DNA from 2 places in the Roseateles albus genome. Region 1 is predicted to be linked to the other one. Evidence: predicted binding sites of a transcription regulator. Region 1 holds the regulator's gene; the other holds the start of a gene.
What was found. Region 1 encodes HrcA, which represses chaperone genes, less so after heat shock. Its sites were predicted from a motif close to TTAGCACTCNNNNNNNNNGAGTGCTAA; they were not measured.
Positions count from the first base shown of each region.

Region 1 (14,417 bases):
CCAGGTCACGAGGACGCCGAATTCGATTCAAACTAAGCTCCCAATCCGAGACAGCAAATCCAGTTCTATTTCGCCAAGGCAGGCAGCGTTCAATGCTTCTCGCTGGTCCGCGATTCTGAGCGACTGTTCAAGCCCATACCGAACATCTGCCCACCGTTAAAAGGCAGACACTCATCACGAGACATCGGTTTGCAAAATTATGATTGGGGCTTGTACCCCCAATTCCGCTGAAAAAGTCAAATGGGCCGAAGCGTCAAAGTCTCAAGATGCCCGCCAACGACGTACCAGCAGCAGGCAAGTCAACCCAATCAGTAGCAGGGACCATGTTTGTTGCTCTGGCACTGCGGCCACATCTCCAGAGCGCACAGCCAGCGCGTACAAAGTTTCGCTCTTGTCGCTGTAGCCCTGGAAACCGTCGGGGGTACCGAAGAACCATGCGCTACCGGAATACAGCGCGGACTCCGTACTGGACCAATAGTCGGCGGACTGCATTCGGAAATTGCCGGTATTTGTCAGGCCATAACCGGCTTGAACATTCGTCGTACCAGGAACGTAAAAGCTCTTGTTACCCAGGCTCTGAAAAAACAGGTGCGACATTTCGCTGCCCGTTGCAACGCTGCTGTCGGGGTTGTAGCCGCAGCTTGTTCCGCCGGTTGCAGAAAAATCACAACTGCCATCTGCAGTAGTGACATGGGTCGTCGGTAATCGCCAGCCGCTCAGGCCGAAGTGGTCTTGCTCGGCCCAGGCTTTGGCGGCGGACCAGGCCATGCCATTAGCGCTAGCGTTACGCAACCAAGTAACGTTAAGGGCGGTGTCGTAAAACGCCTCCGGGCCGTTGGCAAGGTTACCGTCCAAGTCTCGCGCTAGCAGCGTGGTTTCCCATGTGCCTTGACCCGACACGCCGGTTGCATTCGCCGCACCTGCCAAGGTCAATACAACCAGCATTGCGCCCGTCTTTAAGAACTTCTTCATCATCAAGGTATGCATTGTCTTTTCCCTGTGTATGGATACAAGTTTTGAAACCCAATCACTTGCTCCTCGACAGGTCAACCATGCGACAGGGCGCCCGCAGTGTAGGGGCGGCATTACGTCTCAGTTACCCCTACTACATGGGGGGGAGGTGCAAAAACCTAGTTTCCTTTTTTCAAATCCGCATGCATATTCAGATTGGGACCCGAGCTAGCCCTTACGTTTTGTCTCATGTGCGTGCCAAATTCCGTATGACTGCTGCAGGCACGGTCCAGTCCGTGATGGCCGACTACAAAGTGCTTTTCCGCGCGTCCACCAGCCGCTACCTTGTAGCCATTGCTAACGAACAATCGGCGTGCAAAAGGAAGAGTGGGGGCTAGCGCCTCCACTCTTCCTTAAAAAATATGCCAAAGGAACCGAAGCGTCAAAGCCTCAAGCTACCCGCCTCCGACGTGACAGCAACAGGCCAGTCAAGCCAATCAGTGTCAAGGCCCATGTTTGTGGCTCCGGCACCGCGACCACATCTCCTGGGTGTACAGCCAGGGCGTAAAAACTTTGGTCCTTGCTGAAATTAGCCTGGCTGCCGTAACCGAGACTGAAAAACCACGCGGTACCCGACTGCGGTGCGTACACCGTACCGGACCAGCTGCTGTAGGACCGCAGATTTTTGAAATCACCGGTGTTTGAGAGGCCCCAGCCCGCTTGGTCGTCCAAAGTACCCGGTATGTACCTGCTCTTGTTGCCCAGACTCTGAAAGAACAGATGCGCCATTTCGCTGCCTGTGGCTACGCTGCTGTCGGGGTTGAAGCCGCAGCCGGTGCCACCGAAATAGGAATAATCGCAGCTGCCATCTGCGGTGGTGACGTGGGTTGTCGGCAAGCGCCAACCGCTCAAGCCGAAGCGGTCTTGCTCGGCCCAGGCTTTAGCTGTGGACCAGTTCATAGCGCTGGCACTACCGGCACGCAACCAGGTGACGTTAAGGGCTGTGTCGTAAAAGGCCTCCGGACCATTGACCAGGTTGCCGTCTAGGTCACGCGCTAGCAGCGTGGTTTCCCATGAGCCTTGACCCGGCACGCCGTTTGCATTTGCCGCACTCGCCAAGGTCAATGCACCTAGAAGCGCTGCCATCTGCAAGGACTTCTTCATTATCAAGTTCCGCATTGTCTGTTCCCTGTGTATGGATACAAATTTTTAAACCCAATCACTTGTTCCTCAACAGGTCAACCATGCGACGGGGCGTCAAGAGTGTAGGTTCGACATAACGCATCAGTTACCCCTACTACATGGGGGGGGTAGGCGCAAAGAACCTAAGCTCACACTATCTATAAGGCCGCCGTCTGATTTAGCTTGGAAAGCGTGGCGGTCCCTGACTTTTGCCCTGCGCGCGCCGAGGCCTGTATGACTTCGAAGGGCACAAAGGTCCATATATATCCGCATAAATCAAACAGCCAGCACGGACTTTCGTTTTGCATGGCTACATCGCAATGCCGAGCTGATTTAAATCGGAACAGCTGGCCAAGTTGAGCGGAATACGCACAGGACGTGTAGATGCATTCCAAGGCAGGAAAGGACCAAACAGGCCCTTCGCGTATTCGCCGTGGCACTGTCCACCAACGCAAAAGCTCACCGCGAATTCAAGTCCTCAGACGGAATTCACATCAAGGCGGCGCACCTATCCGGCTAGCTTCGCCCTTTACTGCCCCTTGAGCACAAAAGCGCCTTAATTCAGCCAGCAGTAGCCTGCGAATTTGCCGCACAAGCACTCCCCCGCCACTGGCGTCGAAATACGCCGATGAGGCCCGCTGCGCGCCCGTCCGCCCACTGACTTTGACCCCAGTCACTACACGTTGAACGCGTCAATGTTGGCGCGACAAAGAGGACACGTATGAAATCAATGGGCAAGCTGACAAAAGCACAGGCAAGAGGACTCCAGGCAATGAGCGAGTGGAGTAGTTTTCAAAGTGGGAATTTGGTCCCGGCATCAATCGTCAAAGGGCAGACTCGTTTTCAACTCGCGTACATAGTTCGTGAAGCGGACATCGAGACGCCAACCCGGCGTCGCGGCATGGAGCAACCGCAGAGAGCGTGTTGGTCGATATTTGCAAACATCCCCACTCAAATGTGGGCGGAGGCGGGATATGTTGAAACCGAGACTTTTGGCACTGTGTTCATTGACCGCCAAGCATCTGGCCGCGCTTATTTGTGTCTCGCTCACGATGTGGGCAACGATTGGCAGCATCGGCTAACCATTCCGCTTGTTGGCAAAACCATGCGGACAATCTTAGAAGATGTGCAGGCAGGTGCCCAGCTCAGGCTCAATCTAACCTGCAAGGACTTCGACGACGACATCACTTTGATTGTTGAAATCAAAGAGGGTGACGTTCGAGCTGAGGACTGGAGCGACATGCCTTCCAAAGTTGAAATCAATGACTTCATGAATGAGGCAGTCGCTTACGCGTCAAGGCAATTTGAAGAGCTGAGCTCGAAGCCAATTGAAGGGTTGCCATTGGCATCAAATGTGTGCCTGGCGTTGCTGTTGCCACCAATGTTCGATGAAGCGGACCCAGGTGAGGCTGGGGGTCAGAACGAGGGGGCTGGATGTTGATGTCAAGAGGAAAGGCAAGTGGCGCCGGGCCTCGAATGATTGAATGATTTCTGTCCCGCTGGCGTGATGTCGGCGGGACATTTTTTTTGGGCGAATCAACTCCACAGTACTTGAAAGACTGCGGGCTCGCTACAAAAAGAGAAATCCCCAGCTTGCCTGTCCGCGCGCAGGAGGCGCCGGGGGCTTAGGGAAGGGGAATCTTCTCTGTATGTCTAGTGAAAGTGGTAGGCCGTCGCGGACTTGAACCGCGGACCAAAGGATTCAACTATCGCAAGGTTTCCCTCACGGTTGGACTATCTCATCACCCTCGCAAAATGCGGTGGGGTGCCGGGCGCTCGAGGCGGTTATTAAGGGGACTCTACCCCTCCGCTAGTCTCTGCACCTTCTGAGGCTGTAGCCTCAGCTTGGCTCAGGATTGCCGTGGCACTTTCGCGCTTTAGGTTTCCCTGAGTTCACCCGGTTTTCCAATGGTAGTTACCTACCATGGTCACAACTTTCGCTATGAGTCCTCTGCTCTGACCAGCTGAGCTAACGGCCCACTTTTCACAGCCTGAGATTGTACCCCATTTGGTCTTTCCGCCCCTTTGCACCTAATCTGGCGCATTAAAAAGTGGAAAGTAGGTGGAAAGCAAAAATCGTTTTCCAACCAATACCGCCCTGAAACAACGATGAACACTACATTCAGCAGCATCACAGTTTGTTAGTAGAGATGATTATGAGTCCTCTGCTCTAACCAACTGAGCTAACGGCCCCCTGGGGGTTTCTTCGCTTCCACCGCTACAGCGGAAGCGCGCGATTGTATAGGAGCGCTTTAACGCCGCGCGCCGGCTACTTCTGCGACAGCGCTTGGCTGATCATTCTGGAAGTAATGTCAACGATCTGAATCATCCGGTCATAGGCCATGCGCGTCGGCCCGATGACGCCCAAGGTGCCGACGACCTGGCCATTCACCTCGTAGGGCGCCGAAACGATGGACAGCTCCTCGAAAGGCACAACCTGACTCTCGCCACCAATATAGATGCGCACACCCTCGGCGCGGCTGGACACGTCCAACAAGCGCATCAGCTGTGTCTTTTGCTCAAACACATCAAACAAGCGCCGCAGGCTGCCCATATCGTTACCAAAATCTTGCACGGTGAGCAGGTTGCGCTCGCCGGAGATGACCACCCGCTCTTCCTCATCGGCCATGGCCTCGGTGCCCGCTTGCACGGCCGCGCTCATCAAGCTGGCGATTTCACCGCGCAACTCGTCAACCTCGTTCTTCAAGCGCTCGCGCACCGCCTCCAGGCTCAGGCCCGCGTAATGGGCGTTGAGGCGATTGCTGGCTTCGGCCAACTCGGTTTGGCTGAGGTCTTGGGCGGTGAAGATGACACGGTTCTGAACATCACCGTCGGGCGACACCATGATGACCAAGACGCGCCTATCGCCCAGACGCAAAAACTCGATGTGGTGGAAAACACCGGGCTTGCGCGGCGCCGTCACCACGCCGACAAAGTTGGACAGGCTGGACAGCAGATGGGCCGCGCTGGCGATGACGCGCTGGGGCTGGTCGGGCTGCAGCTGCGTGTCTATGGGTTTGGCATCGGCACCCAGCAGGGCCGGCTGCGCCGTCAGCATGGTGTCGACAAACAAGCGGTAGCCGCGTGCGGTCGGGATGCGCCCGGCACTGGTGTGGGGGCTGGCGATGAGGCCGAGCTCCTCCAGATCCGCCATCACATTGCGGATGGTGGCAGGGCTCAGCTCCAGACCGGAGGCCTTGGAGAGCGTGCGGGAGCCTATGGGCTGGCCGTCGGCGATATAGCGCTCGACCAGAGTTTTCAGCAGTGATTTGGATCGCTCGTCAAGCATGCTTTGCATTGTAGGTTCCTGCTGCATGGCCAGTACGCGGGCTTCCCCGTAACGTCATAGTGCTGTGGTGTAATTCCGCGCTATGGCCAAACGTTTCCAGCATGTGGCAATTGTGGGCAAGCATCAGGCCCTGGGCATACGCCCGATTCTTGAGGAGATTGCCGAGTTCGTCACTCGGCAAGGCCTCGACGTTTCTCTTCAACAAGAGACCGCCCTGAACACCGGCATGACCAATTACGACGCGCTGTCGAATGAGCAGTTGGGCGCGCAATGTGACCTGGCCATCGTCGTCGGCGGCGACGGCACGATGCTGGGTTTCGCGCGCGAGATGGCCCGCTTTGGCGTGCCGCTGGTGGGCATCAACCAAGGGCGGCTGGGCTTCATCACCGACATCTCGATGGAGCGCTTTCGCGAAGCGCTCCCACCCATCTTGGCCGGCGACTACGAGATGGAGCATCGCAATATGCTCGAAGGCGAAGTCTGGCGCGACGAGCGCAGCATTTTTGAAGGACTGGCTCTCAACGATGTGGTGGTGAGCCGGGGTGCTACGGCCAGCATGGTGGAGTTGCGCATCGATGTTGGCGACGAGTTCGTTGCCAATATGCGGGCCGACGGGGTGATCGTTGCTTCGCCGACCGGCTCTACCGCCTATTCGCTGTCGGCCGGCGGGCCAATTCTGCATCCCAGCATCGCCGGCTGGCTGCTGGTGCCGATTGCTTCGCACACGCTGTCCAACCGCCCCATCGTCTTGCCGGACACCGGCGATGTGACGCTGGAGATCGTTGCCGGCCGCGACGCCAGCGTCAATTTCGATATGCAAAGCCTGGCCAGCTTGCTGCATGGTGACCGCATCAGCGTGCGCCGCTCGGCCCACAAGGTTTGCTTCTTGCATCCCAAGGGCTGGAGCTATTACGCCACCTTGCGCAGAAAGCTGCGCTGGTATGAGGGAGTGAGTTGATGAACTCCTTTGCAATGCGATCGGGGGCTCGTTAATGCTGCGCCGCCTGAACCTGCGCGACTTTGTCATCGTGCCCGAGCTGGAGCTGGACTTCGCTGCCGGATTTTCGGTGTTGACCGGTGAGACTGGCGCCGGCAAATCGATCCTGGTCGATGCGCTGCAACTGGCGCTGGGTAGCCGGGGTGACGCCGGCGTGGTGCGTGAAGGCGCGGCGCGGGCCGAGATTTCGGCTGAATTTGACCGCCCCGCCCATCTGAACGACTGGCTAGAAGAAGCCGGCTTTGAGGACGGCGGCGGCACATTGCTGCTGCGCCGCGTGATCGACTCACAGGGCAAGAGCCGCGCCTGGATCAATGGCAGTTCGGCCACCGTGTCCCAGTTGCGCGAACTGGCCGACAGCCTGCTGGACATCCACGGCCAGCACGCTTGGCAAGGCCTGACCCGCGCGCCGGCCGTGCGGGCACTGCTGGACAACTATGCCGGTCTGGATACTTCGGCCTTGGGTCGGGCCTACGGCGCCTGGAAGCAGGCCAGCGACAATTTGGCCGCCGCCGAGACTCGCCAGACTGACTTGTTACGTGAGCGGGAACGGCTGGCCTGGCAAATCGGCGAAGTCGCCAGGCTGTCGCCCGGCCTGGATGAATGGGATGCCCTCAACACCGAACATCAACGCCTGGCCCATGCCGCTTCGCTGCTGGACGCGGTGCGCGGCGCCTTGGATGCACTGACTGAAGCCGAGCCTAGCGCCGAATCGCAGACCGACGGTGCCCTGACCCTGCTTGAGAAGGTCTTGGACTATGACGCCCGACTGCTGCCGGCCGTCGAAGCCTTGCGCGGGGCGCAAGCGCAGCTGCAAGACGCAGGCCATACGCTAAGCGCCTATATGCACGGCACCGAGTTGGAGCCCGCCCGCATGCAGGAGCTGGACGAGCGCATTTCCGCCTGGCTGACCTTGGCCCGCCGCTACCGCCGCCCTCCCGCTGAACTGGCGCACTTGCTGAGCCAATGGCAGAGCGAATTGCAAGCACTTGACGCCGCCACCGATCTGGCCGCGCTGAACGCCGCCTTGGCTGCTGCGCGCAGCATGTTCGAGCAAGAAGCCCAGCGCGTCAGCCGCGAGCGCGCCAATGCCGCGCCCAAACTGGCCGCCGCCATCACGCAGGCGATGCAGCAGCTGGGCATGAGTGGCGGCCTGTTCGAGGTCAGCCTGCTGAAGCAAGAGCAGCCACAAAGCTTTGGCCTGGAATCGGCCGAGTTTTTGGTCGCCGGGCACGCCGGCAGCACGCCTCGACCCTTGGCCAAGGTGGCCTCCGGCGGCGAGTTGTCGCGCATCGCGCTGGCCATTGCCGTCACCACCTGCCAGCAAGACAGCGGAGGTGTGGGCACCTTGATTTTTGATGAAATCGACGCCGGTGTCGGCGGCGCTGTGGCCGAAATCGTCGGCCGCCTGATGAAGCAGTTAGGGCGCGAGCGCCAAGTACTGGCCGTGACCCATCTGCCTCAGGTCGCGGCTTGTGCGGATCAGCATTTGCTGGTTGCCAAAGCCCAGCACGCAGGCCTGACGCTGAGCACGGTGCAGGCCGTGGCGGGCGAAGCCCGTGTGGCCGAAATTGCCCGCATGCTGGGGGGCGAGCGCCTCTCGTCCACCAGCATGGCCCATGCACAGGAGATGCTCGACCTGTCCGCTTCCCCTTCCACCAAAACGCGATCAAAGAAAGCCAAGTCATGACCCGCCTATCAGCCCAGCCGCTGGAACCCGCAGCCCAGGACGCGGCGATACAAAGCAATGTTGTGTTGGTCACCGGCATGTCCGGCGGCGGCAAGTCGGAGGCCATGCACGCGCTGGAAGACGCCGGTTTCTTCTGTGTCGACAATTTGCCGGCCGACCTCTTGCTGGACTTTTTGCGCCTTGAGCAACAGCGCGGCGAGCGCAGGGTCGCGATTGCGGTGGATGTGCGCAGCGCCGGCTCCTTACCGCTGTTGCTGCCCCTGTTCAAGCAATTGCGTGCCGACGGGGTTGCGATTCGCTCTATCTTTTTTGATGCCAACACCGAGACCTTGATGCGCCGCTTCTCGGAAACGCGCCGGCCCCATCCCTTGCGTCAAGAGCAGAACGCGACAAGCAAGGACGAAGGCCACCGGGCGCTGCTGGAGGCCATCACACTTGAGCGCGAGCTGCTAGCCGCCTTGCGCGCCGAGTCCACCGTGCTGGACTCCAGCCAGCTTCGCCCTGCACAGCTGCGCGCCTGGGTGCGCGATCTGGTCGTGGTGGACGGTAACTCGCTGACACTGGTGTTCGAGTCCTTTGCCTTCAAGCATGGTGTGCCCAGTGACGCCGATTTTGTGTTTGATGTACGCGTCTTGCCTAACCCCTATTACGAGCGGGAGTTACGCCCTCTCAACGGGCGCGACCAGCCGGTCGCCGACTACTTGGCGGCCCAGCCCGAGGTGAACCTGATGCTGAGTCAGATCGGTGCTTTCATGGCGCAATGGCTGCCCAACTTTGCCGCCGATCAGCGCAGTTATTTGACGGTGGCCATTGGCTGCACCGGCGGCCAACATCGTTCGGTCTATCTGGTGGAAACTTTGGCGCAACAATTCGCGCACCATGGCCAGGTGCTGAAACGGCACCGTGAGTTGGACGCCAAGTAGGCGGTCACACTTGCTGTTGTTTTTCGTCGTCCGAATACAGCAGCACCAGCAGAGCCACCGAAGCCAAAGGCGCCAGCAAAACCAGGGCCAGCATCCAGGGCAATAAGCGCCGTCCGCTGCGCTTCAAGGCTTGGCCCATGAAGACCCAATGGGCCATCAGCCCGGCCGCAATACCCAGGCTCAAGAACGTCAACAGAGCGGCCGACGGCTCGCCTTCGGCGTTGGCGGCCGAGATCAAAAACCACAGGCAGCAAGCTGCCGCCAACAAGGCGACCAGCGCGGATTCGACAGCATTTTTGGTAGCAGCGTTCATAGCTTCAAGCCTGGATCAAGCAATCATTTTTTTCAAGGGCGCCGGCAACGCGTACTCGGCCAAGCGTTCTCGTGCCACCCACACGCCACCGGGCTCAGCATCATTTGCCGTGGTGAGCACATCACCGCGCCGGGTGTGCAGTATCCAATCAAAATGAGTCAGCACATGATTGATGCGCGGCATCACTTCCAACTTGGCGCCGACGGCGTCGGCGGCCGCTTGTAGGGCGGCCTCGTCGTCATAAAGCGGCAAGCTCCACAAACCCGCCCACACGCCGGTGGCGGGCCGCTGCTGCAGCAAGACCTGACCCTCACGCTCCAACCACAACCACCAGTTCTCACGCCGACCACGCTTGAGTTTGCGGGTCTTGATGGGGTAGCTAGTCGGGTCGCCTTCGAGCCGACCGGCGCATAAATCGGCCACCGGACACAGCAGGCATTGCGGCGAGCGCGTGCTGCAGATCGAAGACCCCAGGTCCATCAAGCCCTGCGTATAAGCCACGATGCCCTCGGCAGGCGCCAACTCGGTGGCCAAGACCCAGAGACGTTTTTCTTCGGCACTGCTGGCGAGGTCGCCCTCAAAAGCCAGCAAGCGGCCCAACACCCGTTTGACATTGCCGTCCAGAATCGCCACCCGCTCGCCGAAGCAAAACACCGCCACAGCCGCTGCCGTCGAGCGGCCGATGCCGGGCAGGGTTTGCAGCGCGGCCGCATTGCCGGGGAACTGCCCGCCATGCAATTGCACCACCGCCTGCGCACAGGCATGCAAATTGCGCGCGCGGCTGTAATAGCCCAGGCCGGCCCAAAGTGCTAACACCTCATCCAGGCTGGCCGCAGCGAGATCGGCAACCTCGGGAAAGCGCTCCAAAAAGCGCTGGTAATAGCCCAGCACCGTTGCCACCTGCGTCTGCTGCAACATGATCTCGGAGAGCCAGACGCGGTAAGGGTCACGGGTGTTTTGCCAGGGCAGCTCATGCCGGCCATGGCTGCGCTGCCAAGCGACCAAGGTCGGCGCAAATTGCTGAGGCAGGTTTATCGCTTTTGACATTGAGGACAGAAAAAAGTGGAGCGCTGGCCTTGCACGATGCGCCGGATGGGGGTGCCGCAAGTCAGGCAGGGCTGGCCCTCCCGGCCGTAAACGCGCGCCTGCATCTGAAAACTGCCGGCCACGCCATGCGCGTCCTTGAAATCTCGCAAGGTTGTACCGCCCGCCTCCAAGGCCTGCGCCAGCACCCCGCGCACCGCTTGGGCCAAGCGCTGGGCACGCGGGCGACTGAGCTTGGAGGCAGGCAGGCGCGGATCAATACCGGCCAGAAACAAGGCCTCGCAAGCATAGATATTGCCGGCGCCGACGACGATATCGCCGGCCAACAAGGCCAGCTTGATGGCGACCCGCCGCCCGCTCAAGCCCGCATGCAGATGGGCGCCGTCAAAGCGAGGGTCAAAGGGCTCCAGCCCCAAGCCGCCCAGCAGCTTGGCAGCCGGGTTGGCTGCCAAGGCCTCGGACCAGACCACCGCACCGAAGCGGCGCGGGTCGGTCAGGCGCAAGAGGCCGCGATCGGTCTGCAAGTCGAAATGATCATGGGCGCCGGCCGCCGCTGCGCCAGTGCCCGGGGTAAAGGCCAGTGATCCTGACATGCCCAGATGCAGGAGCAGGCCGCCGCTGGCCGCCGGCCTTGACAAGGGCAGCCACAGATACTTGCCACGCCGGCTGACTGCACCGACCCGTGCTCCCGTCAGTTGCTCCGGCCCCAAGCCCAGCGGCCAGCGCAGCGGCTTGCCCAGGCGCGCCTGCAAGACGGTGGCGCCCTCAATGGCGTCGGCAAAACTGCGGCGGGTGACTTCGACTTCGGGGAGCTCGGGCATGGCCTGCATGATATCGGGGCAGAATGCCCCCTCACCTCTCGGCCCGTCAGCGCTGAGCCAGGTTTGTATTGATGCAGGAGCCTTCATGCCCGAGAAATTTCGCCGCAACGCTGCCGGGGCCTTCGCCATCGGCGCCTTGCTGGCCAGTCTGCTGAGCCCGCACGCGCGGGCCGGCGCCACGCCCGCGGCGGCGGCGCCCTCGCCCATGAATTCAGAGATGGACGCACCGCTGTTCTACCAATTGCTGGTGGGTGAGATGGAATTGAACACCGGCCAGCCCGGTGTTGCCTATCAGGTACTGCTGGACGCGGCGCGCCGCACCGGCGATGAAGCTTTGTTTCAGCGCGTCATCAATATCGCGCTGCAGGCCCGTGCCGGCGATCAGGCCTTGATTGCCGCCAAAGCCTGGCGCGAGTCGCAACCCAAATCAAGCGCCGCCCACCATATGGTGATCCAGTTGCTGGCCTTGTTGAACCGCCCGGCTGATGCGGTGGAGCCCCTGCGCTCACTGCTGGCCCTCACGCCGGAGGCTCAGCGGTCTGCCGTGCTGGAGCCGCTGCCAGGCTTGTTTCAACGCGCCCCGGAACCCAAGCGCGTGCTGGCCGCCTTGGAGCCGGTTCTGAACAATGCTGCACAAGAGGACGCTACCAAGTTGGCCGCCAAGACAGCCTTGGCCCGGCTGGCAATCGCCGCCGGCGACAGCAAACGCGCGCTGGCCCTGGCCCAAGAAATCGACGGCTTCGCGCCGCTGTCTGATCAGCCCATGCAGCTGGCCCTGGAGTTGCTGCCACAACAAAGCGAGGCCGAGGCCCTGATCACCCAGCGCCTGCGAGCCAAGCCGGACAACGTGGCGCTTCGCCTAGCCTATGGCCGCGCGCTGGCCCGTGCGCAAAGACCGGCCGAAGCGGCGCGCGAGTTTCGCGCCATCACGCTGGCCTCACCCAGCACCAGCAGCGCCTGGTTTGCGCTCGGCACGCTGGAGCTGGACCTGCGCCACGCAGACGCTGCGGAAAAGGCTTTGCGCGAGTATCTGAGGCAGCTTGAAGACAGCAAGCCAGCGCCAGCAAATGATCAGCTCAAGGCGGAGGGTGAAGGCGAGGACAAGACGGACCCGCAAGCCACAAATGAAGCGCGGCAACAAACTTGGCTTTTGCTGGCTCAAGCGGCCGAAATGCGCGGCGACCTCAAAGCGGCCGATGCCTGGCTGCTCAAGGTGGACTTGCCGCAGCGCCAGCTGGAAGCCAGCTTTCGGCGCGCCTCCTTGCTGGCCCGCCAGGGCAAATTGAGCGAAGCTCGCCAACTGCTGCAGGCACTGCCCGAAACCAGTCCGGAAGAACTGCGTGCCAAGCTGCTGGCCGAGTCTCAGCTGCTGCGCGACGCACAGGACTGGTCGGCGGCGCATCAGGTGCTGGCAACAGCCGTTGAGCGCTTTCCCAATGACCCCGACCTCATATACGAACAAGCGATGATGGCCGAGAAGCTCGACCGACTGGATGCGATGGAGATCTTGTTGCGCAAGGTTATTGCCATCAAGCCCGATCATCACCACGCATACAACGCGCTGGGCTATTCGCTCGCCGAGCGCAATGTACGGCTGGACGAAGCCAAAAGCCTGATCGCCAAGGCGCTCAGCTTCGTACCGTCCGAGCCCTTTATTCTCGACAGCATGGGCTGGGTGGAATACCGCTTGGGCAATTTGGCCGAGGCGCAGCGCTTGCTGCGCCTGAGCTATGCCGCCAGGCCCGATGCAGAAATCGCCGCCCATCTGGGCGAGGTCTTGTGGATCGGCGGTCAACGCGAAGAGGCACAGCGCATCTGGAGCGAAGGAGCGCTGCGCGACCCCAAGAATGAAGCGCTGCGCGAAACCGTCAAACGTCTCAAGACCCAGCCATGAAAAATACCCTCATCACGCTTTTTGCGGCGGCTAGCTTGCTGCTCAGTGGCTGCGCCACGGTCGCACCCAAACCCGCCGAGATCCGGGCCGAAGGCGATGTACGCTTGAGCGGCAGACTCAGCGTGCAAGTGGCCGGCAGCACCGGCCGCGCCTCAGGCGGCAATGCTGGCTTTGAGCTCAGCGGCAACCCGCGCGCCGGTCAACTGGAACTGAGCACGCCGCTGGGCAGCCTGCTTGCCCGCGCCAGCTGGGGGCCGGGCGAAGCAATGCTGCAAACGCCTGGCGCCGAGCGCAGCTTTGCCGACCTTGACGCGCTGACCCGCGAACTGCTGGGCGAAGCGATTCCGGTGGCGGCGCTGTTTGATTGGCTGCGCGGCCGCCCTTGGCCGCAAACACCCAGCGAAATCTGGCAAGACGGCGTCGGCTTCAGCCAGCTTGGCTGGCGAATCGACCTGGCTGGCCTGCAGGACGGCCTGATCGTGGCAACCCGTTCGGCCGAGCCCGCAGTGACGCTGCGCGCCCGCGTCGAGCCCTGAACCAAACTCCCGACCCTTTTTCTTTCATGCAAGCCATTTACGACGTTCCCGCTCCGGCCAAGCTCAATCTTTTCTTGCATGTGGTGGGCAAAAGGCCGGACGGCTACCACCTCCTGCAGTCCATCTTCACGCTGATCGACTGGGCCGACACCTTGCATTTCGAGCGACGCAGCGACGGCCACCTGCTGCGCCACGACCTGGGCGCCAGCCTGCCGCCCGATGATTTGTGCCTGCGCGCAGCGCGCCTGCTGCAAGCCCAAAGCGGCTGCACTTACGGCGTAGATATTCAGATCGAAAAACGCATTCCGGCCGGCGCCGGCATGGGCGGCGGCTCCAGCGATGCGGCCTCCACGCTGCTCGCCCTGAACCGGCTCTGGGGGCTGAACTGGCCCCTCGCCACGCTGATGCCCCTGGGCCTGAAGCTAGGTGCAGATGTGCCATTCTTCCTCGGCGGCAGCCACGCATTCGTAGAAGGCATCGGTGAAATCCTTCATCCGATAGAGCTGCCTCCACTGACGTTTGCCGTCCTCAAACCGAGCCAGAGCATCTCCACTCAAGAAATTTTTTCGAGCCCCCTCTTGGCAAGATCAAAAAACGTGGCTATAGTAGCGGGCTTTCCTGCAAACAATTCTTCAGCTGAAAAAACGAGCGAAAGCTCGGAGAATCACCAAACGGTGGGTCTTAATCACCTAGCGGTGAATCACGAAGAATTGATAAGTTTGGATAACGAAGGAATTGCAAAGTTACTCGGCGACTCAACAAGAAGTTTCGGTAGAA
Region 1 is NZ_JAQQXT010000004.1:325,533-339,949, reverse strand. Features, by position in the region: gene PRZ03_RS09055 (Lcl C-terminal domain-containing protein) at 262-987, opposite strand; gene PRZ03_RS09050 (PEP-CTERM sorting domain-containing protein) at 1,402-2,130, opposite strand; gene PRZ03_RS09045 (hypothetical protein) at 2,855-3,574, shown strand; gene hrcA (heat-inducible transcriptional repressor HrcA) at 4,403-5,422, opposite strand; gene PRZ03_RS09035 (NAD kinase) at 5,505-6,380, shown strand; gene recN (DNA repair protein RecN) at 6,415-8,109, shown strand; gene rapZ (RNase adapter RapZ) at 8,106-9,032, shown strand; gene PRZ03_RS09020 (hypothetical protein) at 9,037-9,345, opposite strand; gene mutY (A/G-specific adenine glycosylase) at 9,361-10,392, opposite strand; gene mutM (bifunctional DNA-formamidopyrimidine glycosylase/DNA-(apurinic or apyrimidinic site) lyase) at 10,377-11,210, opposite strand; gene PRZ03_RS09005 (tetratricopeptide repeat protein) at 11,296-13,104, shown strand; gene PRZ03_RS09000 (lipoprotein insertase outer membrane protein LolB) at 13,101-13,640, shown strand; gene ispE (4-(cytidine 5'-diphospho)-2-C-methyl-D-erythritol kinase) at 13,667-14,417, shown strand, end outside.

Region 2 (14,417 bases), on a different contig from region 1:
TCAACCAGTTGACGCCCCCCCAGATGACCCAGCACACCCCCGCCGCACCGCACCACGCTCCTGTCGCCGTCGACGAGAACCAGCTCATCACCGAGCGCCGCGAGAAGCTCGCCGCCCTGCGCGCCGTCAACCCGGTCCCCTTCCCCAACGACTTCAAACCCCAGCACCGCGCGCTGCCGCTGAGCCAGCGCTATGGCAATCTGGAGAACGAAGAGCTGGAGCCGCAAGCCGTGGCCGTGTCGGTGGCCGGCCGTTTGATGCTCAAGCGGGTGATGGGCAAGGCCAGCTTCGGTACCCTGCAAGACGCCACCGGCCGCCTGCAGCTCTTCATCACCAAGGACGGCATCGGTGAAGACAACTATGCGGCCTTCAAGCATCTGGATCTGGGCGATATCGTCGGCGCCGAAGGCACTTTGTTCCGCACCAAGACCGGCGAGCTGTCGGTACGTGTCACCAATTTGCGCCTGCTGACCAAGAGCCTGCGGCCACTGCCCGACAAGTTCCACGGCATGTCGGACCAGGAGCAAAAGTACCGCCAACGCTATGTCGACCTGATCACCGACGAGGCCGCTCGTGCGCGTTTTGTGGCCCGCTCCAAGGCTGTGTCTTCAATTCGCAGCTATATGGTCGAGCATGACTTCCTTGAAGTCGAGACGCCGATGCTGCACCCGATCCCCGGCGGCGCCAACGCCAAGCCCTTCATCACCCATCACAACGCGCTGGATCAGGAAATGTTCTTGCGCATCGCGCCCGAGCTGTATCTGAAGCGACTGTTGGTGGGCGGCTTCGAGCGCGTGTTCGAGATCAACCGCAACTTCCGCAACGAAGGCATTTCGGTTCGTCATAACCCTGAATTCACGATGATGGAGTTCTACGCGGCCTACTGGACGCACCATGATTTGATGAATTTTACGGAAGAAGTCTTGCGCCACGCCGCCCGTGCGGCTACCGGTTCTGCAGCGATCACCTATGCGGGCAAGCCGGTTGATCTGGACAAGCCTTTCGCGCGCCTGTCGGTGCGTAACTCCCTGGTTGAGCATGCCGGCCTGACACCTGACGAAGCCGACAATGCGCTGGTTTTGCGCGAGCGCCTGGCCGCCTTGGGCGAAGAAGCGCCCAAGCATTGGAATCTGCCCGAACTGCAATTCGGCATGTTCGAAGCGGTGGTGGAAGAAAAACTCTGGCACCCGACCTTCATCATCGACTACCCCGTCGAAGTGTCACCGCTGGCCCGTGCCTCGGACGCCAACCCGACGATCACCGACCGCTTCGAGCTCTTCATCACCGGCCGCGAGTACGCCAACGGCTTCTCCGAGCTGAATGATGCCGAAGACCAGGCGGCGCGCTTCCAGGCGCAGGTCTCGAACAAGGATGCCGGCGACGAAGAGGCAATGTTCTATGACGCTGACTTCATCCGCGCCTTGGAATACGGCATGCCACCGGCCGGTGGCTGCGGCATCGGGATTGATAGGCTGATGATGTTGATCACCGATTCACCATCGATTCGGGATGTTATTTTGTTCCCGGCCTTGCGTCGCGAGGGCTGACAGACTGAGGGCTCAAATCGAAAAGGGAGGCGCAGAGCCTCCCTTTTTTCGAGCAAACAGCTTCAGCCAACTCGCTTGTACCGCAACAAGGCCCTCGCCAGCGACGAAGTCCTTCCGCAGTCCCCGCGCGGGCTTAACGCTTGCCGTGCCGGAAAGCCGGTGCGCGCTTGTTCAGGAAGGCGTCCATGCCTTCGCGCTGGTCGTCGGTGCCGAACACCGCGTGGAAGACGCGGCGCTCGGAAGTCACGCCTTCCTTGAGGCCGCTCTCGAAACTGCGGTTGACCAGTTCCTTGATCAGTTGCAGTGCCGGGGCGCTGAAGCCATTGATCTGCTCAGCGGCGGCCAGGGTTTCTTCCATCAGCTGGGCCGCAGGCACCACGCGTGACACCAAACCGCTGCGCTCGGCTTCCGTCGCGTCCATCATGCGGGCGGTCAGCAACAGGTCCATGGCCTTGGCCTTGCCCACGGCGCGCGGCAAGCGCTGCGTGCCGCCGGCACCAGGCGTGACGCCCAGCTTGACCTCGGGCTGACCGAATTTGGCGGTGTCGGCGGCGATGATGAAGTCGCACATCATCGCCAGCTCGCAACCGCCGCCCAATGCAAAGCCGGCCACGGCCGCGATCACCGGCTTTTTGACGCGCAGGATGTGCTCCCAGTTGCGCGTGATCATGTCGGTACGCACCGCGCTTTGGAAGTCATGCTGAGCCAGCGTCGGGATGTCGGCGCCGGCCGCGAATGCACGCTCGGAGCCGGTCAGCACGATGCAGCCGATGCCGTCGTCCGCATCGAAAGCCAGCAGCGCTTCGCCCAGTTCATCGAACAGGGGGTCGCTCAAGGCATTCAAGGCCTTGGGGCGGTTCAGCGTGATCAGGCCGGTCTTGCGGGCGCCTTCGCCGCGCACTTCGGTGATGATGCATTCATAGCTCATGGGAGTTCCTTGGAGTGAATTGGGGCTAACTATAGGGGGCAGCGAATCAAGGCGCGCCTTGCTGGGGCGGCGCATTCAACATCAGGTCGATATAGGTCTGCTCGTCTTGACGAATGCGCAGGCGCACCGGCAGGTACTGCAGCGAAGGGGCGATCCAGACCTCGGCCGACAGGTCGCCGCCGCCCGCCGCTTTCGAGGGCTTCAAATGCCAGGTCTGCAGCCTACCCATGGGCGTTTGCAGCTCCTCTTCGCCGAGTATTTCGTAGCGCCACAGGTATTGGCGCTTGGGCAACACCAAGGGGATATCGATGACATGGCCGGCGCGCAGCGGCTCGGCGCCGGTCAGGAACAGCCGGGTCAGCTGCACGAATTGGCTGGCAGCGTCCTGCACCCCGGCCGGCACCGGCTCGCGGCTGCCGTTGGGCATGGTCACGGCGTCGCCATGGAAGTGCAGCGTCGAGCGCCGGCGTTGACTGAACATCACCCTTGTGTCTTCGTCGTAACGCTGCGGCGCAACGCCGGCCGGTGTCAGCCGCCCATCGCTGCTCATGCGGCGGGAAATCAGCGGCGCAAAACTGGGGCCGACCGCAACATCCAGGTGCATCTGGTAGCGCGGGCCCTGCTTTATCCACTCGACTTGGGCGTTACCGTGCACCTCGCCCCGGTAGTTACCGCTGAGCCGGTAGCTGAGCAAGGTGGAGGGCGGCCATTCAGGGCCGGGCAGATTTTCTTCAGTGCCCGCGGCACTGGCGGCCGGCTCGGCGGCTGCGGGAGGCGCCTGGGCCAATGCGGCGGCAGACGGGTCTGCGGCGGCCACAGCGGGCTCGCTGGAAGCCGGCGTAGGCACAGGCGCGGACGCTTCTTGGGCCACAGATTCAGGCAAAAGCTCGGTGGGCGCAGCCGCTTCAAGCGGCGGCTTGGGAGCAGATGACCTTGCTGCCGGCCTGGGCTTGGGTTTGGGCGCAGCTGGCGCCACCCGCGCAGGGGGCTTTGCTGCCTTCAGCTCCCGCGTGTAGGCCACCACCAAGCGAGCCGGCATCGGCGCGGCGGCCTCGCTCCAGCCTTGATGCAGCCGGTGTACAGCCTCTCCCAACCAGAGATGCGCCAGCAGCACCGGCAGCAGCAGAATAGCCAGCCATCGAAGCCGCCTTGCGCTCGATGGATTTGCTGGCCTGCTGCTCAGCCCGCCAGCCATGCCTTGCGCAGGCTGCTAACGCGTGCCGACGGCTTCTCGGCAAGACTCAGGATGACGGGGGCATCGCTGTCTGCCGCAGGCAGCCTGACCGGCAAGGTCAGCAAGCGCTGATCGCGCGACACCAGCAAGCTCAGGTCCAACGTCCCCGAGCCCAGCATCAGCGCGGCGTCCTCAAGCCGGCGAATGCGCCAGCCATTGCAGGCCAGCAGCTCATCCCCCGCGCTCAAGCCACCGGCCAGCGCGGCAGAGCCGGCCAAGACCTGCTTGACAGACAGGCTCGCAGCCGACTCATTGACCCGCAGGCCCAGCTTTTGGGCCAGCGTCGGCTTGTCGCTGCGCAATTGCACGCCAAGCCTCTCAAACAGCTGCGGCAGCGGCAAATCGTCGCTGCCATGCACCCATGCGCGGAACTGCTCGGCCAGAGCCTTGCCGCCCAACTCCGCGATCAAGGCCAGCACATCGGCCTCGCAGATGGCGCCTCTTGCCCCGGTCGCTAGCCCGGCGCCGCTGCGCACCCACAGCTGGCGCATCAACTCATCCAGGCTGCTGGGCGCCGGCTCGGCACTGCGCAAACTCAAATCCAGCGCCAGCGCGGCCAGAGCACCCTTGGTGTAGTAGCTGATGGTGCTGTTGGGCGAGTTTTCGTCCTGGCGGTAGTACTTGACCCAGGCGTCAAAGCTGGATTGCGCCAGGCTTTGGACCTTGCGCCCCGGTGTGGCCAGCACCGAGTTATAGAGGCTGGTCAGCAGTTTCAAATAGCGCGCCTCGTCGATCAGACCGCAACGCACCAGCATCAGCTCGTCGTAATAGCTGGTGAAGCCCTCGAAAAACCACAACAGCTCGGTGTAGTTCTCTTGCGCGTAGTCCAGCTGCGCAAAGTTGTCGGGCTTGAGCTGTTTGACGTTCCAGCTGTGGAAGTACTCATGGCTGATCAGCCCCAGCAGGCGAACATAACCTTCGCTCAGCTCGGTCTGCCCCAGGTGCGGCAAATCACGGCGCGGCGCGATCAAGGCGGTGCTGGCTCGGTGCTCCAGGCCGCCGTAGCCTTCTTCCACCGCGTTCAAAAAGAAGATGTAGTGACCAAACGGTGCGCGGCCCTGCTGATCGCCCGCTTCGCCATGCCAGAAGGCCAGCTGCGCCTCGCAGATGCGCTGCGCGTCTGCCAGCAAACGCTCGCCATCAAACACCGGCAAAGCGCCGCTCACGACAATCTTGTGCGGCACGCCGGCGGCGCTGAATTGCCCCTGCCAAAACCGCCCCAGCTCGAAGGGGTGGTCCACCAGTTCGTCGTAATTGGCCGCTTGGTAGCTGCCGCCCGCGCAATGCTGCATCGCCGTGGCGATCTGCCAGCCTTCGGGCAGGTGGCCGAATTCGATGCTATGGCTTCCCTGCTCGCGGCCATGCGCGCGCAGGCACAAACCGGTGCCATTGAAAAAGCCCCGGTCGGCATCCAAAAACGCTGCCCTCACCGAGTTGTCAAAAGCATAGACCTGGTAGCGCAGGGTCAAGGGCTCGGCCCCGCTGCAGCTCGCCTGCCAGTTGGCCTTGTCCATTTGCACCAAGTCCACCGGGCGGCCCGCTTGCGTTGCCCTCAGGCCACTCAGATGACGCGCGAACTCTCGCAGCAAATAGCTGCCGGGAATCCAGGCCGGCAGGCTGAAGCGCTGCAGCGCTGCGGGCGCATCCAGCGTCAGCGTGACCGAGTAAACATGGGTTTTAGGGTCGGCCAGTTCGACCAGGTAGCGCACGGCACTCATCGCTTCGTTCAACTTCCTGCCGCGGCCAAAAAGCAGCACAGCGCCGCCACCGCACTGAGGCGAAAGCGCAGGGTCAACCAAGCCGCCGCGCCCAGCGCTGGGTAGAGCCGGCGATCAACCAGGTAGCAAACGATCAACATCACGCCGTGCAAAACCAGGCCCGCATAAGCCGGCATCACCAGCGCCACCCAGGCCCCCAGCGAGGGCAGGACACCCCAGACAAAGGGCTGCACGCCGGGCTCGACTTGCCTGAAGCCCAGGCCCCAATAAATGCCGCCCAAAAAAGACAGGATCAGCGCGGCATAGGCCGACAAGGAAAAACTGATCCAGGCGTGGGCTTCGGCATTGCGCCCTCCCACCAGCCAGACCAAAATCGCGCCGAAGACAAAGGGCAGCAAGCCCAGGTGCCCCAATCTGAGTGCCAGGGGGTTCAGTGGCAAGGGCGCGAGCGCATTGGCGGCAACAGGCATGCAGTCAGACTCCGGAAGCGGATGACGATGTGGTGAACAAAAGGACTTGACGGGCTACGGGGTCACGCCAGGGTCAGGACTTGCCCACCGCCTGCAAGCGCTTTTCCAACTGCTCGGCGCTCAAAGCACCCGGAGCACGGCTGCCGTCTTCAAAGATGATGGCCGGCGTTCCGCTGACATGGCTGCGCTTGGACAGGGCAAGATTGCGCTCGATCGCGCTGTCGTCACAAGCACCCATAGGCTTGGCCGGCGCCTTGCCGTCCAACATCCAGGCGCGCCAAGTTGCGGTGCTGTCCTTGGCGCACCAGACCGAACGCGCCTTCTCGGGTGAATCACCGCCCAGGATTGGAATCAAAAAGGTGTAGACCGTCAGGTCTTTGACATCTTGCAAAGAGCGCTCGAAGCGCTTGCAATAACCACAGTTCGGGTCGGAGAAAATCGCAATGCGGCGCTTGCCGTCGCCTGTCTTCCAGACCACGGCGTCTTTCAAAGGCAGGCTGGCAAAGTCAACCGTTTGCAGCTTGATGACGCGCTCTTCGGTCAAGTTTTTGCGCGTGCGCAAGTCGATCAGCTCGCCTTCAATCAAATAAGTGCCCGTCGCATCGGTATAGCGAATCTCGTTGCCGATGCGGATTTCCCACAGCCCCGGCATCGGACTTTGTTTGACTTCGTCCACCTTGGGCAAACTGGCCAGGCGCTCGGCCAAATTCTTGCGGATGACGGCCTCATTGGCCTGCGCCAGCAAAGGCATGGCCAGCAAGAGCGCGGCGGTGATGGAGGTCGTAGCTTTCAGCATCTTCATGGTGTGAGGATTTAGGCAAAAGTAAACATCAAAGACCCAGAGCGCGCGTGGTCAACCAACGCTTCAAGGGTGGAACAGAATTCAGCGCATTCAAGCCCTTGTTGCGCAACTCGCGCAAGGGCATCGCCTCGCTGGCAAAAACTTTCAGCAGACCATCGGTCAACTCGCCCATGGCCCAATTGGGGGCCATGCGGGCGCGTGCAAAGCGGCGCAGCAGGCGCTCGTCACCGACCGAGCGCCAAGCCTCCTTGGTGGCCAAAACGGCAGCCAAAGCGGCCACATCGGCCAAACCCAGGTTGAGGCCTTGGCCGGCCAAGGGATGGACCAGGTGCGCCGCATCGCCCAGCAACACCCAGCCCGGGCCTTGCACCGGCTCGGCCTGGGCCCGCGCCAGGGGCCATGAGGAGCGGCCCGTGGCCAGCGTCAAGATCCCGGCTTCACCACCACTGGCGGCATTCATGGCCGCCTCGAACTCGGCATCGGGCTCAGCCAGCAAGTCAAGCGCCTGCTGCTCGGGCAAGGACCACACCAGGCCGTAGGAGCAGCCTGCGCTGGGTTTTTCAATCGGCAACAGGGCCAAGACATCGGGTGACCTGAACCACTGCCGTGCGACGCCTTGGTGAGGCAGGTTCGAGCTCAGGCGGGCGGCAATGGCGCGGTGGCCATAGGCGTGGGCCTCAAAGCGCACGCCCAGCTCTGCACGCTGCTGGGAATCGCGCCCCTCGCACAGCGCGGTCAAATCGGCGGGCACCGGCGCATCGACGATCTTCACATGGGGAGAAAAGCGCAAGGCCGTGGCGAGCTGCTGCTCCAGGGCGCCCGCGTCAACGATGAACGCCAGCTCAGCAACACCTTGCTGCCAGGCCGAAAACTCCAGCAGCGCGCCGGCTTGGTCGCCGCTGACCTTGATGTCGTAGACCGGGCTGATCGCGTCAAGAGGCAATGAATCCCAGACCTTGAGTTCGCGCAACAAACGCACCGAGGCGGCGTTCAAGGCATAGCTGCGCACATCTTCTCGCTGCGCCAAGCTGGCCTCGGCGCTGCCCAGCAAGGCCACACGCAGGCCCTGCGCGCCCAGGGCCAACGCCAAGCTGCGCCCGACACAACCCGAGCCACGAACCAAGACCTCATATTTTTGCATTCGGGCATTGTAGGCAAGGCGCTGGAAGGCGTTGGGTCAGGGCCCCTGAACAGGATGCAGAACAAGGCTTAGAACAGGTCATTTAGCCGGAGCGTCTAAAATCCCGCCTTTGCGTCTCCCGCACCACACCCAGAAAGCCTTCCATGAGCCTCAAATGCGGCATCGTGGGCCTGCCCAATGTTGGCAAGTCCACTCTTTTCAATGCGCTGACCAAGGCCGGCATCGCCGCCGAGAACTACCCCTTCTGCACGATTGAGCCCAATGTCGGCGTGGTCGAGTTGCCGGACGAGCGCCTCGCCGCCCTGGCCGAAATCGTCAAGCCCGAACGCATCTTGCCCGCCGTGGTGGAGTTTGTGGACATCGCCGGCTTGGTGGCTGGCGCCTCCAAGGGTGAAGGCCTGGGCAACAAGTTTCTGTCGCACATCCGCGAAACCGACGCCATCGTCAACGTGGTGCGCTGCTTCGAGGACGGCAACGTCATTCATGTCAGCGGCAAGGTCGACCCGATCTCCGACATCGAGGTGATTCAGACCGAACTCTGCCTAGCCGATATGGGCACGGTCGAGAAAAGCCTGCACCGCTACAACAAGGTGGCCCGCGCCGGTGACAAGGACGCGATCGCCCTGGTCAAGGTGCTGGAGAAATGCGAGGCCGCGTTGAACGAAGCCAAGCCGGTGCGCGGCATTGACTTCAGCAAGGAAGAGCTGGTGCTGCTCAAGCCCCTGTGTCTGATCACGGCCAAGCCGGCCATGTTCGTCGCCAATGTGTCGGAAGACGGTTTCGAGAACAACCCCTTCCTCGACCGCTTGACCGAGTACGCGAAGGCGCAAAGCGCGCCGGTGGTGGCGATTTGCGCCAAGACCGAAGCCGAGTTGTCGGAAATGTCGGACGAAGACAGGACCATGTTCCTGGCCGAAATGGGCCAGGACGAACCAGGTCTGAACCGCCTGATTCGCGCCGGCTTCAGCCTGCTGGGCCTGCAGACCTACTTCACGGCCGGCGTCAAGGAAGTGCGCGCCTGGACCATCCACAAAGGCGACACCGGCCCGCAAGCCGCCGGCGTGATCCACACCGACTTCGAACGCGGCTATATCCGCGCCCAAACCATCGCCTATGAAGACTTCATCACCTACAAGGGTGAACAAGGCGCCAAGGATGCCGGCAAGATGCGCGCCGAAGGCAAGGAATATGTGGTCAAGGACGGCGACGTGCTGAACTTCTTGTTCAACGTCTAAGGCTGCAACAGCTCAGAAGCCCCGCTGAATTGAAACTCAAGCGGGGCTTTTTTTCGCCCATCGTTTGAAAAAGCCAGTCGCCGGGGCTTGATCCCAGGATTCAACGGCCAGCTTCGGCGCAAAATACCTGCACCCTTCGGCCCTTTTCGCAAAAACTCCGTAACCTTGCTAGCCCGTCCAATCCATGAGCACTACCGCACTGGTTTCTTCCTCCGGCTCCAACGCCGTCTATGCCGCAGACCAGGCCCGGCCTGATTCCAAGCAATTTCTGACCTTTCATGTCGGCGCCGAGGAATACGGCCTCGACATCTTGCGGGTACAAGAAATCCGCTCCTATGAGCCGCCGACCCGGGTTGCCAACGCCCCGCACTTCGTCAAGGGCGTCGTCAATCTGCGTGGCGTGATCGTGCCTATCGTCGACCTGCGTTTGCGCTTGGGGCAAAGCGGCGAGTACAACGCCTTCACCGTGGTGATCGTGCTGAACGTTTGCCAGCGCGTGGTCGGCATCGTGGTGGACGCCGTCTCCGACGTGCTGGAGCTCAATGTCGAGCAGATCAAGGCGCGCCCCGAAGTCGCCGCCGCGCTCGACGCGCGCTTCATCACCGGTCTGGGCAAGATAGGCGAGAGGATGCTGATCCTGCTCGATATCGAGGCCATGGTGTCCAGCCCCGATTTCGGCTTGATGGACTGAGACGCAGCGCAGTTTCAGGTCGATGCGGCCTTCACCGCATCGAGCGGGAATTTTGTGCATCCCAGCTTGGCGGAAATGTCCCGGCTGGCTGCAGTGAGCATGGCAATGATTTCCGGCGCTTTCTCTTCGTCATAGCGAAATGTCGGAAAGGAAACGCTCATGCCGGCAATCGGCTGGTTCAGCCGGTCAAAAATCGGGATGCCCAGGCAGCGGATATGTTCATCGAACTCCTCCCTGTCCTCGCCATACCCTTGCGCCTTGCAGCGCTCCAGTTCGACCAAAAAGGCTTGCCGGTCGACGATGGTTTTGTCGCGAAAACGCTTGAACTCGGCGCCATCCAGGATGCGGTCGCGCCGCTCGGGATGCTCCCAAGCCATCAGCACCTTGCCGATGGCGGTGTTGTGCAGCGGCGCGCGCCGCCCTACTTTGGAATACATGCCCAGCGTGTGGCGTGAATCGATCTTGTGCACATAGATGATCTCGCTGTCGATCAAAGTGCCCAAGTGAACCGTCTCGCCGGTCTTGTCGGCCAGCATCTGCATATGGTGCTTGGCCAGATCCACCAGATCCGGGTACTGCAAGGCCTTGGCGCCCAGCTCGAAAGCCCGCATGGTCAGGCCATAGCGCTCGCTGTCGGCTTGTTGATGCACATAGCCCAGCGTCATCATGGTCTGCAAGAAACGGTAGACCGTCGCCTTGGGCATGGCCAAGCGCACCGACAGATCCGAAATGCCGGTCTCGCTGCGCTCTGACAAGGCCTGCAAGATCGCAAAAACCTTCAGTACCGCCGCAACCGATTCCGGTTGCTTGGCATCGTTTGACTCATCGTCCATTTGTTCCAAATGCCTTGGTAAAGCGTTTCAATTGATTTGAATTATCTCTGAACGGTTGCCCGCCCCCATGAGGGCTTGCACCGAGCGGGTGCAAGCCGACCAAAACTCAGGGTAGTGATTGATTGCGGTACTCCAACAGGCGATTGGCCTGCTCACCGCTGCTAGCGAACGGCCGCCGCGAGGTTGACGGGCCCCAGGGCGCAATATGAGGCCCGAGCTGGCTGTCGCGCACCAGCGCTTGGCCGTTCGGCGACTGGCCCGCAAGTTCAGGCAGTGAGAGTCCCTTTTTTGTGTAGCCGGCGTTCCAAACTGAATGCAAAAGGCTCGAAACTCAGTGAGGGTCGATACTAAGTTAGTGATTGCACTCGCTGAGTCCTTGGTTTTTAGATGACCGTCTTCCGAAGTCTCCTCATCTTTGGCACTCCTCGCGATGGAGTGCTAATATTGCTCCTGTCGACCTCACAAGGTTTGCTTTGAGAAAGAAGATGATGACGATGTCTAACCCCTCTGCTCTGACGGTACGCGACCCATGGTCGCTGGTGCCTTCGCTCGGCAATCTGGATGCCTACATCTCCGCCATCAACCGCCTCCCCCTGCTGAGCGCGGAAGAAGAAGGCGCAGCTGCTCGCCGTCTGCGCGATACGGGTGATCTTGAGGCCGCCGGTAAGTTGGTTTTGTCCCATTTGCGGCTGGTAGTTTCTATTTCACGCCAGTACATGGGCTACGGCCTGCCGCAAGGCGATTTGATCCAGGAAGGCAATGTCGGCCTGATGAAGGCCGTCAAGCGCTACGACCCTGATCAAGGCGTGCGCTTGGTCAGCTATGCGATGCATTGGATCAAGGCCGAGATCCACGAATATGTGCTGCGCAACTGGCGCATGGTGAAGGTCGCCACCACCAAGGCGCAGCGCAAGCTGTTCTTCAATCTGCGCTCGATGAAGCACAGCATGAAGGAAGACCAGTCGGATGACATGAGCCACCGCAACAGCCTGACCGAGGCACAGCTGGATCATGTCGCGACGACGCTGAATGTGAAGCGCGAAGAAGTGCTGGAGATGGAAACCCGCATGTCGGGCGGCGATGTGGCGCTGGAACCGCAGACCGACGACCATGGGGACGGGAGCGAAAGCTATGCGCCAATCGCCTATCTGGCCGATGAAAGCCAAGAGCCGACTCGCGTACTGGAAACACAGGCCCGCAATACTTTGGCCAGCGACGGTATCAATCAGGCCCTGGAGGCACTGGATGAACGCAGCCGGCGCATCGTTCAGGAACGCTGGTTGAACGTCAACGACGACAACACTGGCGGCATGACGCTGCACGAACTGGCCGCCGAGTACGGCGTCAGCGCCGAGCGGATCCGCCAGATCGAAGTGGCGGCGATGAAGAAAATGCGCAAGGCCTTGACGCCGGCTTGATCAGGCCAGCAGCCTGTCGAACAAAAGCCCCAGCGCGCAAGCGACTGGGGCTTTTTGTTGAGCAGCATGCGCTGAAGCTAGTTCTTTTCCGCCAACAACAGTTTGATGTCATTGGCCAGCGCCGATGCGCCTGAACCGTAGCGTGAGAACACGCGCACCCGGCCCTGGGTGTCAAAGATGAAACTGGCGGCGGTGTGGTCCATGGTGTAGCTCTCTGGCGTCTTTCCGGCCACCTTGGCGAAGTAGACCTTGAACTCTTTGGCTACCGCCTTGGTTTGTTCATCGCTGCCGCGCAGGGCAATAAAGCTGGGGTCAAAGCTTGCCACATAGGCTTTGAGCAAGGCCGCGCTGTCTCGCTCGGGATCAATGGTCACAAAGATGCCCTGCACCCTTTCGCCGTCCGCACCCAGCGAGCGCTTGACCTCGGCCAGCTCAGCCAAGGTCGTCGGGCACACGTCGGGGCACTGGGTATAGCCAAAGAACACCACCGGAATCTTGCCCTTGAACTCGGCCAAGCTGCGGCTGCGGCCGTCCTGGTCGCTCATATTGAGGCTGCGGGCGTATTCGGCGCCGGTCAGATCAACACCTTGAAAGCTCGGCTTTGCTTTGCTGCCAAAGCCAAGTTGGTCGCAAGCCGTCAAGCCCAGACTGATCGTCAGCAAGGCCGCTAGGCCTAAGTTGCGGCTGATGCCGATAACTTTCTTCATGGTTCAACTCGTCCAGGGCAGCAGGTAGTGGTCGACCAGCAGCGCCGCAAACAAGAGCGACAAATGCCAGAGCGAAAAGCGGAAAGTAGCGCGCGCCAACTCGTCGGAATACTCGCGCCACAGCCTCCAGGCATAACTGCAAAAGCCCAGGCCCAAGCCAATCGCGCTGAGCAAATAGATCCAGCCGCTCATGCCGGTCAAAAAGGGCAAAAGCGTCGCGGCAAACAACACCCAGGTGTAGAGAAAGATCTGCAAGCGGGTGTACTCAGCACCATGGGTGACGGGCAGCATGGGCAAGCCGGCTTTGCGGTATTCCTCGGTTCGGTAAAGCGCCAGGGCCCAAAAATGCGGTGGCGTCCAAAGGAAAATAATCAAACACAAAAGCATCGCCTCGGGCCCGACATCGCCACGCAAAGCGGCCCAACCCAAGACCGGCGGCATCGCGCCTGAAGCGCCGCCAATGACGATGTTTTGCGGCGTCATCGGTTTCAGAATAACGGTGTAAATCACCGCGTAGCCGATGAAGGTGGCGAAGGTCAGCCACATGGTCAGCGGGTTGACCCAAAACCACAAAATGGCCATGCCCAAACCACACAGAACAGCCGAAAAAATCAGCGCCTGAAGGCGGCTGAGCTCGCCCCTGGCCGTGGCCCGCCACGCGGTGCGCTTCATCTTGGAGTCAATCTGCTGCTCAACCAAGCAGTTGAATGCAGCGGCGGCGCCGGCCACCAACCAAATGCCGACGGTGGCTGCCCCGACCTTGACCCATTCGCTCGCGGAGGGCAGACCGGGGATAGCCAGCGCCATGCCGATGACCGCGCAAAACACGATCAGCTGAACGACCCTTGGTTTGGTCAATTGATAGTATTGCTGCCAGCTTGAGCTAGGCGGCGGCGAAGCAGCGAGGGGGGGTGATGAAGCCATAGGGACGAAGAATACGGTGGAATAGGAAATTCAGAGCCGAACTTGACGGACTTCGCAAAGCCGCGCCAACAATGTGGTCAACAAGATCAAAAGGGCCGCTGCACCGGCGGTATGGGCCAAAGCGGCCAGCAGTGGCCAATCCAGCACCACATTGGATACGCCGCTTAAAACCTGCCAAGCGGCGACCAGCAATAGGCGACGCGCCCATTGCCCAGCCTCAGTCTGGCCACTGCGCCAAAGCCGCCAAGCCAAGAGCAGCAGCGCGGTGAACAAAATCAAGGCACCCAATCGGTGAGTCCAGTGGATGGCAGTCAAGGCGGCGAAGGGCAGCCAACCTCCGTCGGCGCCCACACCCAACTCACGCCAAATCGTAAAGCCATGGCGGAAATCCAGCTCCGGCAACCATTGACCGCCCTGGCACTGAGGAAACTCGGAGCAAGCCAAGACCGCGTAATTGGTGCTGACCCAGCCGCCCAGGGCGACTTGCAGTAAGCTCAGCACGAGCACGACCGCCACAGCCCACCTGAGGCCGCGGCCAAGCGCCAAGGGCTTGGGCTGATAGCCCTGCGCTTGCCAGGCGAGCAACATCAGCAGCCCCATGCCCCCGAGCAAATGCAAGGTCACGATGGCCGGGAAGAGCTTCATCGTCACCGTCAAAGCGCCAAAAGCCCCCTGCATGCAAACCCAGATCAGGGTCAGCGTGGCCCACCAGGGCGACACCGCGCCGGCCTGCCCTTGGCTAGCCCGCGCATATCGCCAACTCATCACG
Region 2 is NZ_JAQQXT010000008.1:89,609-104,025, reverse strand. Features, by position in the region: gene lysS (lysine--tRNA ligase) at 24-1,547, shown strand; gene PRZ03_RS14105 (enoyl-CoA hydratase) at 1,681-2,475, opposite strand; gene PRZ03_RS14100 (DUF3108 domain-containing protein) at 2,522-3,670, opposite strand; gene PRZ03_RS14095 (M61 family metallopeptidase) at 3,655-5,427, opposite strand; gene PRZ03_RS14090 (DUF3429 domain-containing protein) at 5,436-5,897, opposite strand; gene PRZ03_RS14085 (DsbC family protein) at 5,971-6,699, opposite strand; gene PRZ03_RS14080 (FAD-dependent monooxygenase) at 6,728-7,840, opposite strand; gene ychF (redox-regulated ATPase YchF) at 7,984-9,075, shown strand; gene PRZ03_RS14070 (chemotaxis protein CheW) at 9,260-9,766, shown strand; gene kdgR (DNA-binding transcriptional regulator KdgR) at 9,781-10,599, opposite strand; gene rpoH (RNA polymerase sigma factor RpoH) at 11,085-12,017, shown strand; gene PRZ03_RS14055 (SCO family protein) at 12,095-12,724, opposite strand; gene cyoE (heme o synthase) at 12,728-13,648, opposite strand; gene PRZ03_RS14045 (COX15/CtaA family protein) at 13,679-14,417, opposite strand, start outside.
Region 2: rpoH (RNA polymerase sigma factor RpoH) is a predicted target of HrcA. The motif match lies at 11,015-11,041, and genes of this name have one in related genera.